Linked DNA regions of Methylosarcina fibrata AML-C10. The protein of the gene in region 1 binds, or shares a complex with, the protein of each later gene. Links are inferred from orthologs where the notes say so. Each region holds a gene or a part of one and is shown on either strand. Other genes may lie near its edges.

Evidence for each region.
Region 2: the proteins of A3OW_RS24880 (region 1) and pnp are in contact, whole or in part, in a cryo-EM structure (PDB 9QH0), measured with the Escherichia coli proteins. The link is inferred for Methylosarcina fibrata AML-C10 from one-to-one orthologs.

The regions. Positions count from the first base shown.
Region 1 is NZ_KB889965.1:2,572,293-2,580,434, reverse strand. Bases 2,319-5,367 are described here. They hold A3OW_RS24880 (Rne/Rng family ribonuclease), read right to left. Parts: upstream 4,972-5,367; coding sequence 2,665-4,971; downstream 2,319-2,664. Other genes in these bases: A3OW_RS0112130 (TIGR03862 family flavoprotein), read right to left, coding at 2,319-2,573. In the rest of the region: A3OW_RS0112135 (flavin monoamine oxidase family protein), read left to right, coding at 1-1,310; more of A3OW_RS0112130, read right to left, coding at 1,305-2,318; 23S rRNA pseudouridine(955/2504/2580) synthase RluC, read left to right, coding at 5,574-6,533; A3OW_RS0112115 (HAD-IIIA family hydrolase), read left to right, coding at 6,517-7,164; signal peptide peptidase SppA, read left to right, coding at 7,174-8,142. UniProt on the Escherichia coli protein: Endoribonuclease that plays a central role in RNA processing and decay. Required for the maturation of 5S and 16S rRNAs and the majority of tRNAs. Also involved in the degradation of most mRNAs.
Region 2 is NZ_KB889965.1:322,818-327,209, reverse strand. The notes cover bases 283-3,264. They hold pnp (polyribonucleotide nucleotidyltransferase), read right to left. Parts: upstream 2,822-3,264; coding sequence 743-2,821; downstream 283-742. Other genes in these bases: rpsO (30S ribosomal protein S15), read right to left, coding at 2,921-3,190; A3OW_RS0101635 (thrombospondin type 3 repeat-containing protein), read right to left, coding at 283-377. Also shown: more of A3OW_RS0101635, read right to left, coding at 1-282; tRNA pseudouridine(55) synthase TruB, read right to left, coding at 3,320-4,222; 30S ribosome-binding factor RbfA, read right to left, coding at 4,229-4,392. UniProt on the Escherichia coli protein: Involved in mRNA degradation. Catalyzes the phosphorolysis of single-stranded polyribonucleotides processively in the 3'- to 5'-direction. Also involved, along with RNase II, in tRNA processing.

The sequences.
Region 1 (8,142 bases):
CCAAAACGGATTATTGGGACGGCAATCAAATCAGCGAATGGTGCGGCGAGCTGATCGATTCCGGCCATCAGACCATCCGTCAACTGGCCATGAGATTCGGGTTGCCGCTGGACGACTTGTTGTCCGCCGAACCTGAGCATGCCGAGGAACTGTATTATTTTTTCGGCAATGACTATACCTACGACGAAGCGAAAGCCGATTTTGCCGGAGTTTTCAATATCATTAAAGACGACCTTCAGGCCGCCGATTACCCCACACAGTTCGATTCCTTCACCCAGGCCGGTTATGCACTGGACCACATGTCCATTTACGACTGGATAGAAACGCGCATACCCGGAGGCCACGCCTCGCGGTTCGGCCAACTGCTGGACGTCGCTTACAACATCGAATACGGTGCCGAAACCACCGATCAGTCGGCGCTGAATCTGCTCTATCTTCTGGGATACCAAGCGAATTCTTCCGCCGGCGCCAATGCTTTCAATATTTTCGGAGTTTCCGACGAGCGCTATCATATTCGCGGCGGCAATCAGAAATTACCCGAAGCGATCAAAAACTATCTGGGTGAAAGCTGGTTTCGTTTCGGGGCGCAATTGACCAAGATCACCCGAACCGAAAACCAGCAATACCGGCTCCGGTTCAAAACGGTCGACGGCAAAGACTCGTTTGAAGAATACTTCGATTATGTGGTGCTGGCGATTCCTTTCGCCGTGCTGAGAGAGATCGATTACAGCGAGGCGGGCTTCGACGAGCTGAAACACACCGCCATTCAGGAGCTCGGCCGCGGCCGCAACGGCAAATTGCAACTGCAATTCTTGCATCGTTTCTGGCATCAGCGGCAAACGGGAGAGAGCGGCGTCAGTAACGGCAGCACCTACAGCGATACCGGTTATCAGGCCTCGTGGGAAGTAACGCGGGCGCAGCCCGGAATCCAGGGAATCCTGAACTTGTATTCCGGAGGAGAGACCACCGGATCGATGAAAACCAAAGTACCGTTTGCCACGGACGCCAACAAACAATCGGTACAGGACGCTTTGCAGGGGGTAACGCAAATGGCGCCCGTTTTTCCGGGAGCGGCACAGGAATGGAACGGTAAAATTACCCAATCGCTGCCGCATTTGAGTTCGTTCTTCAAGGCGTCTTATTCCTATTACCGGGTCGGCCAGTACACGACCTTCGGCGGTTATGAAAAAGCGCCGCAGGGGACGGTTTTGTTTTGCGGAGAACACACGTCCCAGGATTTTCAAGGCTTCATGGAAGGAGGGGCGAGCGAAGGCGAGCGTGCCGCAAAAGAATTGCTGCGGGCTTTATGAAAGAGCAGGACTGGATTCGTTGTCTTTCAGCCAGGCCAAGGCCCCCAGGCCGGCCGCCCGGCCGCCGGCGAAGCAGGCGCTGAGCAAGTAGCCGCCGGTCGGAGCTTCCCAGTCGAGCATTTCGCCGGCGCAGAAGACGCCGGGTAGCTTCCTTATCATCAAGTGTTCGTTGAGCGCTTCAAAAGGTATGCCCCCGGCGCAACTGATGGCTTCTTCAATAGGACTGGGAGCGGTCAGCCTGACTTTCAATCCTTTCAGCGCAGCACCGAGCCGGTCCGGCTCCTTAAGCTCCGAAGCGGGCAAGAGTTCTCTGAGCAAGGCGGCCTTGACGCCCTGAAGGCCCAGGCATTTCCTGAGGTGGTTGGACAAAGACAGTTTGCCTCGGGGTCGGGACAGCCGGCCGATCAAATCGCCGAGATCGCGGCCCGGCATTAAATCCAGTTCGATGACCGCTTCGCCGGATGCGGCGATGGCCTCGCGCAGGCGCGAAGAGACGGCGTAAATCAGGCTGCCTTCGACCCCGTCCTGCGTCACTACAAATTCTCCCGTTTGGGAGATGACTTTTTCTTCCCGAGTTACAAACTTCAATGCGACCGGCTTCAAAGGCGCTCCTGCGAACCGCTGGCGAAAATACTCGCTCCAGAGGACCTTAAAACCGCAGTTGGCGGGTTTGAACGGTTCGACCGGGACGCCTCTTGCCTGCAACAACGGCACCCAGGCGCCGGTGGAGCCCAATTGAGGCCAACTGGCCCCGCCTAAAGCCAGGACGACGGCAGGACTTGGGACGCGGCGTTCGCCGGCGGGAGTGTCAAAGCATAAAACATCGGTTCCTTCGCCGGCCCATCCGGTCCAGCGATGCCGCACGTGGAATTCGACGCCTTGAATACGCAGCCTGTGCAGCCAGGCTCTCAGCAACGGTGCCGCTTTCATGTCGGTGGGAAAGACTCGGCCGGACGTTCCGACAAACGTGTCGATGCCGAGATCCTTCAGCCATTGCCGCAACGACTCCGGCCCGAACCGGTCGAGCAGCGGCTTGATTCGGGCTTGACGGCCGCCGTAGCGCGACAGAAAGAGATCGTAAGGTTCGGAGTGGGTGACGTTCATCCCGCCTTTTCCGGCCATCAGGAATTTTCTGCCGACCGAAGGCATGGCATCGAACAGCCGAACCGGAACGCCATGCAAGGACAACACCTCGGCCGACATCAATCCGGCCGGTCCACCGCCTATGACGGCAACTGCTTCGGCAGAGACGTGTCTAGACATCGGCCGTGGACCGGACTGGCGGTAGAGTGCAGAGAAGACCCGCGTGTTGTTTTTCTTAACCTGAAAAACAACACGCTGTGAGTCTTTATCCTCAAGAATCCTGGCTCAAACCGGAATTGGCCGGTTCGGCGGCTACGGCGGTGGTTTCAAGAGAACGCTTGTTTTCGTTTTCCCGATAGGAGTCGGGGTCTTTTCTGGACTCCTGACGTTCCGGCCTGCTCGTCTGGAGTTCCGGCGCGACCATTCTAGTCGAAAAATCATGCGCATAAGAGGCCGCTCCCGCCGTTTCGGATGCGTTTTCCCTCAAAGACGGCGGCGAGGAATTATCGGGCTGGGGACCGGTTTCTCCGTTGCCGTCGGGCTTGTTATAGTTGGGATTGCGAGGTCTTCTTCGATTCGGGCTTCTTCTGCCGCTCTTGCCGCTGAAATGCTTTTTCTGCTCGCCATTGGCCGCGGTTGTTTCCGGCATTGCCTGAACGGCATCGGTTGCGGAGACCGATTCAATTTCAACCGGTTCCGGTTTCGCGTTCGTTTGGGAGGCCGAATCGTGCTGTGGCTTGAGATTCTTGCCGGAAGCCTTCGGGTTTCTATGAGCGCGGGCCTCGCCGTTTTGAGGTTGATCTTTACCTCGTTTGCCGCCGCGGTTTCTGCCGGCAGGAGGCGGCGTTTTCTCCTTGGCCGGGGGGGCGGCAACGGGTTCCGGCGCGGCCGGCTTTTTGCCCGGGCCGATCAGTTTGTACCAGAACCGTTTGATCAGGCTGGCGGATTCGATTTTACTCTGCACAGGCGCCGGAGATTCGGGTAAAAACTCCTTGATGGCGGGCTTCTCCACTCGCTGGCGGACCTGCTGGGCAAACTCGGGAACGGTGATTTCTTCGGCCTTGATCTGCTGATAGCTGGCCTTTTCTTCATAGGCATCCTTTTCCTTGATACGCTCGATGTCGTAAGCCGGCGTTTCCAGATGCTTGCTGGGCAGGATGACGATGCCTACTTTCAGCCTGTTTTCGATTTGCTCGATGGTATGGCGTTTTTCGTTCAATAAGAAGGTGGCGCACTCAATGGGCAGATGGGCGATTACCTTTTCCGTGCCTTTTTTCATGGCCTCTTCTTCGATAATGCGCAAGACCGAAAGCGCCACCGATTCGACGTTGCGTATCGTGCCCTGGCCCTTGCAGCGGGGGCAAGGCAACTGGGTCGATTCCCCCAGGGAAGGACGCATTCGTTGCCTGGACATTTCCAACAATCCGAAGCGCGAAATACGGCTGGTCTGGATGCGGGCCCGGTCGATCTTGAGCGCTTCGCGCAGGCGGTTTTCGACGGCTCTCTGATTTTTGTTGGAAAGCATGTCGATAAAGTCGATGACGAACAATCCGCCCGAATCGCGCAGCCTGAGCTGGCGGGCGATTTCATCGCAAGCCTCCAGATTGGTGTTGAGGGCGGTTTCTTCGATGTCACTGCCCTTGGTCGCGCGCGCCGAGTTGATGTCGATCGAGGTCAAGGCTTCTGTGTGGTCGATGACCAGGCAGCCGCCGGAAGGCAGCGGCACTTCACGGCCGTAGGCCAGTTCGATTTGGGATTCGATCTGGTACCGGCTGAATAAAGGCACCGAGTCCTGATACAGTTTCGCTTTCTGCAGAAAGTGAGGCATGACCTGTTTCAGAAAGTTCTGCACCAGCTTGAACGACTCGGGGTTGTCGATCAGGATTTCGTCGATGTTGCCGCGCAGATGATCGCGCAAGGCCCGGATGATGACGTTGCTTTCCTGAAACACCAGGAACGGCGCCGTTTGTTCGGATGAAGACCGCTCAATGGCTTCCCACAACTGCATCAAGTAGTTCAGGTCCCATTGCAGCTCTTCGGCATTTTTGCCGCAGCCGGCCGTCCGGACGATCAACCCCATGCTGTCCGGAATTTCTAGGGCCGCCATGACTTCGCGCAGTTCGTTCCGGGTTTCCCCTTCGATACGTCTGGAGATGCCGCCGGCTTTCGGATTATTGGGCATCAGTACGAGGTAGGTGCCGGCAAGACTGATGTAGGTAGTCAAGGCGGCGCCTTTATTGCCGCGTTCCTCTTTTTCGATCTGGACGAGAATTTCCTGGCCTTCCTTGATCGATTCTTTGATCGAAGAGCGACGGCCTTCGGTTTCGGCATCGCTCTGACCTTGACGGTAGGCGGGAGAAATTTCCTTAAAAGGCAAAAAACCGTGCTTTTCGGCGCCGTAGTTTACAAAGGCCGCTTCCAGGCTCGGTTCCACTCGAGTAATGATTCCTTTGTAAATATTCGATTTTTTTTGTTCTTTTGAAGGGATTTCTATGTCAAAATCGTATAATTTTTGACCGTCTACCAAAGCAACTCGCAGTTCTTCTGCCTGCGTAGCATTGATAAGCATTCTTTTCATTTTGTATCCTTGTAGTATCCTGCTCCATAATCAGATTTTACCGAACAGACGGATTCCGGTCATTGCGCCGGCCTTATCTTCATTGACTCTCCCGAGCTGCTTTATGGCGAATAACGCAGACAGTTTGTCTCGAGGCTGATGCTCCGTTATCTGCCGGGCTTCCTATCGGGTGATTGCAACGACAGGCTGGAGCCGGCAAATAGTAGACAAATAAACAGTCTTCTAGTCTTGGTTGTAAATTCTGTTTTTAAACAGGAGTTGTAAATTGTTCATCAAGGGTCGAACAATAAACCCGAAATTCTTGCAATAAAGCGAAGGCGTTAAAGCTTGCCTTTTCGGCTTCATTGAGTGGTCCCCGGCCCATATATTGGTTATTCTATATTGACGGGCCGTTTTCGGCATGACTGAGTGATTCTTCCGGAAGAGACCCGTTTATCGGTCATAGATAGGCGCCTGCTCTCCCGCACCCGACGATACCGTTCTACGTGAAATTCCCGGGGCGACGTATTTTTTACTATTTTTACCTGCTTAATATAACAACCTTAGCGTTTAACATCAATTTAAAGAATCAAACCGGAACGGATACTGGTATTATTTGCATTATGAAAACACAATTACAAAGTACATTCGCTAACGTCCAATGGGTGGAAATTGCCGAAGATCATTGCGATCAGCGCCTCGATAATTTTTTGATCACCCGCTTGAAAGGCGTCCCCAAAAGCCGGATTTACCGGATTGTCCGTAAGGGTGAAGTTCGAGTTAACAAGGGACGTGTGGACGTTAACTATCGGTTGGCGTTGGGCGACGTCGTCCGCATTCCGCCGATCCGGGTGGCCGAAAATGCCGAGGAAGCGTTCGTTCCCCAGCATTTGAAAGACGCCTTGCAAAGAAATATTTTATTCGAAGACGACGGCTTTTTAATTTTAAACAAGCCGGCAGGCTTTGCCGTTCACGGCGGCAGCGGCATCGATTCCGGCATTATCGAAGGGCTGAGGCAGCTTAGGCCCGAAGCCCGTTTTCTGGAATTGGTGCATCGGCTCGACAGGGACACTTCGGGTTGTCTGCTCATCGCAAAAAAACGCAGCGTCTTGCGCAGGCTTCACGAACTTTTCCGGGATGATCACGTTCAAAAGACCTATTTGGCCTTACTGGCCGGCGAATGGGCCAGAAAAAAAATGGTGGTGAATGCGCCTCTGCAAAAAAATGTCGCCAAAGGCGGCGAACGGATGGTGATCGTCAGCAAGACCGGGAAAGCGGCGGAAACGGTGTTCAAGCGGCTGAAATTGTACCGGGGGGCCACGCTGGTCGAGGCTTCGCCCAAAACCGGACGGACGCATCAGATTCGCGTTCATGCCGCGTATCTGGGCCATCCGATCGTCGGCGACGAACGTTACGGACTGGAGGAGGTCAATCGCGCCTTTAGAGCCAGAGGTTACAAACGTATCTTTCTGCATGCGCAGCAACTCGTATTCGAGCATCCCGCCACCGGGGAAAAATTGACTGTCCATGCGCCCCTGCCTGAATCACTGGAAGATTTGCTGAAACATGAAGAACCGCTTTAATTTGATCATTTTCGATTGGGACGGCACCTTGTCCAACTCCATAGACTGGATCGTCGGGTGTCTACAAAAGGCGGCAGCACGCTGTCATTGCCCCGTCCCCGAGCCGGATTCGGCCAGGCAGGTCATCGGCCTGAGCATCGATCGGGCGATCGAAACCCTGTTTCCCGATGCCGACGCGCCAACCCGGAAGTGGCTGATCGAATGCTACACTGCGGAATATCGAGCGCGGGAATTGGATAGGGACGATTTGTTTCCCGGAGTTTACGACATGCTGGTCCAGTTGCAAGACGCCGGTTATCGGCTGGCGGTCGCCACCGGAAAAACGCGGAGAGGACTGGATAGGGCATTGCATGCTACGGACACGAAAGAGTTGTTTTGCATCACCCGCTGCGCGGATGAAACGGCTTCCAAGCCGGATCCCGGTATGCTGAAAGAGATTATCCGCTATGCTGATATTGCTCCTGAGCGCGCGCTGATGGTCGGCGATACCGTGCACGACTTGCAAATGGCCGAAAATGCCCGAATATCGTCCGTAGCCGTCGCCTGCGGAGCGCATCCGGAATCTCTATTGCAACGATACCGACCCTTGCAGTGCCTGCAACAGCCGACGGAATTACTGAAATTTATTTAAGGTTTGAACATGACAGACAATCAACAGAACAATCAAGCTAACACAGGCTCATCCGGCGATCCGAGCTGGGAGCGCTCGGTGATCGAAAAACTGGCTTTGGCTGCCGTCAACGAGCAGACCCGGGCCAGACGCTGGGGGATTTTCTTCAAATCTCTTATTTTTGTCTATTTGATCGTGCTGGTGGCGATGATGGCGTATCCGAAAATCAAGGAGAACCTCGGCGTCGACGGTCAATACCATACCGCGGTCGTCGACGTGGTCGGCATGATCGCAGAAGACAAGGAGGCCAACGCCGAAAGCATCATCGAAGGGCTGAGAAACGCGGTCGAGGACAAGAAGACCAAAGGGATCATTCTTCACGCCAATTCGCCCGGCGGCAGCCCGGTGCAGTCGGCTTATGTCTATGATGAAATCCGGAAGATCAAAAAAGAACATCCCGATTTGCCGGTGTATGCGGTGGTCAGCGATATCTGCGCTTCGGGTTGCTATTACATAGCGGCCGCCAGCGACAAGATTTTCGTGAACCAGGCCAGTCTGATCGGTTCCATCGGCGTTTTAATGGACGGTTTCGGTTTTGTCGAGACCCTACAGAAACTGGGAATAGAACGCAGAGTATTGACGGCGGGAACTCATAAAGCCTTGCTCGATCCTTTTTCTCCGCCGAAAGAAGAAGAGACCCGTTTTATGCAGGGGCTGCTGGATCAGGTGCACCGGCAGTTTATCGATGCGGTCAAGGCAGGCCGGGGAGAACGGCTGAAAGAGACTCCGGAATTGTTCTCCGGTCTGGTCTGGACCGGCCAGGAGGGCATCAAACTGGGTATTGCGGATGCGTACGGGTCGGACGAGTACGTGGCCAAGGAAATCATCGGGGCGGAAAATCAGGTTGATTTCACTCCTCAGGAACATTTGCTGGATAAAATAGCCGGCAAAATCGGCGCCGCTTTCGGTCGATCCATCAGCAGCCTGCTTCAGGGGTTG
Region 2 (4,392 bases), 2.3 Mb from region 1 along the record:
TTGATTCCACTCAAATTCTCGGCCCAGTAAGTCACGCCGCCGCTGCTGTAATTTTCTTCGGCACTCGGCCACAAGCTGCCGCCGCCCAGTTCCAGATAACCTTCCACGGCATCAACGGTCATCGAGCAGCCGACGTAACCGATTTGTTCGGCATTGACGACGGCCTTGACCTGCCCGGTTCCGGCCAAAAACAAAACGAACAGGAATGGGACGAAAAAAAGCCCGTTTCGACGCGGATCCGCGCCATGTTTTATGGATTTACGAAGACGTTTTTCATTCGAAACATGACCTGGAGATTCGACAAAGGCCTGATGACCCACCAGGGCAGATTGCAAAAGCGAAGGAATGCTCAGAAGTTTTTTGAAGTGAACGTGCATGGTAAGGTAGAGCTCCACTGATAAGTAAAAAAGAAAACTTCATCGGAAAAAACCTTGTTTTGAAATGAGCTGTCCTGGAAAATGCCTTAAATCATGAGTTATTCTTGGGCAAATCATGAAACTCATCGAATGGATATTTTTTATGGGACTGTAAATAGCAAATCGATAAAAACAATGTTCTGTCGCAGACCAGGCCCGGCTACTATAGGTTCTCACTGAAATATGAAAACGTTTTGTTACAAAATCATAATAAAAAGAAATTCTTAATATAAAATTAAAACCTCGTCATTCGACTCTCATTCTTCCTGGCGCAATAAAAAAGGGCCTTGCGGCCCTTTATAGGAACAATATTTTTCCGTTCGCCTTTATTCCTTGTCGGCTTCCTTCATGCTGAGCCGGACCCGACCCTGCCGGTCGATTTCCAGGACTTTGACCCGCACCATGTCGCCTTCGGCCAACTTGTCGCTGACCTTGTCGACGTGTTCGTCGGAAATCTGGGAGATATGAACCAGACCGTCCTTGCCGGGCAAAATGGTGACGAACGCGCCGAAATCCATCAGCCGGACGACTTTTCCTTCGTAGATCTTGCCGACTTCGACTTCGGCGGTAATTTCCTCGATCAGGCGGCGCGCTTCTTCGCCCGCGGCCTTGTCCACCGAGGCAATCTTGACAACGCCGTCGTCGGTCAGATCCACGCTGGCGCCGGTGATTTCGGTGATGCCGCGAATGGTCGCGCCGCCTTTACCGATGACTTCGCGTATTTTGCTCGGATCGATCTTGAAAGTAATGATGCGCGGGGCATAGTCGGACATGTGCTCGCGGGTCGCGGGCAGCGCCTTGTTCATTTCGCCGAGAATATGGATACGGCCTTTTTTGGCCTGTTCCAGCGCGGTTTTCATGATCTCGGCGGTAATGCCGTCGATCTTGATGTCCATTTGCAGCGCGGTAATGCCGTCGGCGGAACCGGCCACTTTGAAATCCATGTCGCCCAGATGGTCTTCGTCGCCCATAATGTCCGACAGGACCGCGCAACGGTCGCCTTCCTTGATCAGGCCCATCGCGATGCCTGCGACCGGCGTCTTGATCGGCACGCCGGCATCCATCAGCGCCAGACTGCTGCCGCAAACCGAAGCCATCGAGCTGGAGCCGTTCGATTCGGTAATTTCGGAAACCACCCGGATGACGTACGGAAATTCTTCCATGTTGGGCAGGACGGCGGCGACGCCGCGTTTCGCCAGACGGCCGTGGCCGATCTCGCGGCGCTTGGGCGAACCGACGAAACCGGTTTCGCCGACGCTGAACGGCGGGAAATTGTAATGCAGCATGAACAGCTCTTTATATTCGCCGGCCAGGGCATCGATCACCTGCGCGTCGCGCTGGGTACCCAGCGTGGTCACGACCAAAGCCTGGGTTTCGCCGCGGGTAAACAAGGCGGAGCCGTGGGTTCTCGGCAAGACGCCGGTGCGGATCGTGATCGGGCGGATCGAGTCCAGGTCGCGGCCGTCGATGCGCTTGCCTTCGTCGAGAATGGCGTTGCGCACAATCTTGTATTCCAGATGCTCGATGATGCCGCGAATGCCGTTTTCCGAATAGTCGCCCATCGCCATCAGCTTTTCGACCGCCGCGTTCCGGATGTTTTTCAACCGTTCCTGGCGAACCAGTTTTTGCGCGATCTGGTAAGCTTCCTTGATGGGTTCTTCCACTTCGTCGGTGATGTGTTTGACCAGTTCGACGTCCGGTTCCGGGGCGGTCCATTCGACGACGCCGGCGCCGGCCGCCGCCGCAAATTCATTGATGGCGTTGATGGCGGTCTGCATTTGCTCGTGACCGAACAGCACGGCGCCCAGCATGTCTTCTTCGCTCAGGCAATCGGCTTCCGATTCCACCATCAGCACGGCTCTCGCGGTGCCGGCAACGACCAACTGCAACCGGGATTCCTTCAAGGCCGACGGCGAAGGATTCAGCAGATACTGACCGTCTTTATAACCGACGCAGGCCGCGCCGATCGGGCCGTTGAAAGGCAGGCCGGCAATGGCCAGCGCCGCGGACGCGCCGAGCAGGGCGGGAATTTCGGTATCCACTTCGGGATTCAGCGAAATGACCGTGGCAATGATCTGAACTTCGTTGGTATAACCCTCAGGAAAGAGAGGGCGGATCGGTCGGTCGATCAAACGCGAAATCAATGTTTCTTGTTCGCTTGGGCGGCCTTCGCGTTTAAAAAAACCACCCGGAATTTTTCCGGCGGCATAGGCTTTTTCCTGATAATTGACAGTCAACGGAAAAAAATCGCCGCCACTGGCTTCTTTTTTTTCAACGACGGTGACCAGTAGGGATGTGCCGTTGACGTCGATGATAACGGCGCCGTTGGCCTGGCGCGCTATTTCGCCTGTTTCCAGCGTAATGAGTTGATCGCCGTACTGAAATTCTTTCCTGATAGGATTCACTATAAGGTTCCTTTGCTTAGAGGTTATATAGAGGTTTCTCGTGTGGGTCGCTGCAAAAATGAAAACGGCACATAAAATGCGCCGTTTTCAAGCAAGCGGTTATTTACGCAAACCAAGCCGGTCGATCAAGGTGCGATAGCGGTTGACGTCCTTATTTTTAAGATAGTCCAGCAACTTGCGGCGTTGATTCACCATCCGCAACAGGCCGCGGCGTGAATGATTGTCTTTTTTGTGCTCTGCAAAGTGCGGCGTCAAATGAGTGATGTGCGCCGTCAATAAAGCGATCTGCACTTCCGGGGAACCGGTATCGGTGGGTGAAAGACGGTACTCTTCAACGATGGCTTTCTTTTGTTCTGCAGTAAATGGCATGGTTAATCCCTATTAAGATTAAAAAATAAAGCCCTTTCATAAAGGGCCGGTAAATTTCCGTTTCCACGATAGGGTGTAGAAACGGAGTTAAAGCAAAAATTCATCGCCTGGGCTGGTTTCTTCTTGCCTTTAATCAGTCATATTGAACAACTTTCTGGGCGCTAGTTTACCATCCAATAGCATTTCTCCCAAGCCTAAAAACGCACTTTCATGATAGAGCCGGACCGTTCCCAGAGCCGCCGGAACATCATGAAGCGACTGGCCGAACCGGATGCCGGCCGCCTGCCGCTCCGACAATCGCAACGCCGGCAGCGACTGCAACGGCGCGTCGACCGGAATCAGTTGCTGGCGCAAATCGATTTCGTTCATCGACATCAACTGCTCGAGAGTTTTTGCGTTTTTTATATCGAAAATGCCCGCTTGCAAACGCCGCAACTCGATGACCGTGCCGCCGCAGCCGAAATAATGACCGATGTCTTCTGCCAGAGACCGGATATAAGTTCCTTTCGAACAGAACACCTCCAGGGTCAGCCGGTCTTCCGAAAAATCGAGCAGCTTCAGTTCGTAAATCCGGATGAGTCTGGCCTTGCGCGCGACCGTCTCTCCGGCCCGCGCCAATTCGTACAGTTTTTTGCCGTTATGCTTGAGCGCCGAATACATCGGAGGAATCTGATCGATTTCACCGGTGAAGCTCTGAAGACAGGCCTGCAACGCCTCCCCGGAAATCCCGGGCACCGGACGGATCGCCAGCACGGCGCCTTCGCTGTCCCCGGTTTCGGTCAGAATGCCCAGCCGGATCACTACGCGGTAACGCTTGTCGTCGTCGAGCATCATTCCCGATACCTTGGTCGCCTCGCCGAAACAAAGCGGCAACAGTCCGGAAGCCATCGGATCGAGGCTGCCGGTGTGTCCTGCCTTATTGGCGTCGAACAAACGCCTGACTTCCTGCAGGGCCTTATTCGAAGACACGCCCAAGCGCTTGTCCAACAGCACGATGCCGTGGACGTTTCGTCCCGACTTGCGTTTCGCCATGCGTTCCTACTGCTCGGAAGGCTTGTCGAGATCGCTCAACAACTCCGCCACCCGCATGCCGGTATCGAAGGAGTTGTCGTAATAAAAACGCAACTCGGAAATGTGGCGCAAGCGCATTCTTTTCGCCAATTCATGCCGGATCACGGGCGCCAGCTCATTAAGCCGTTTCA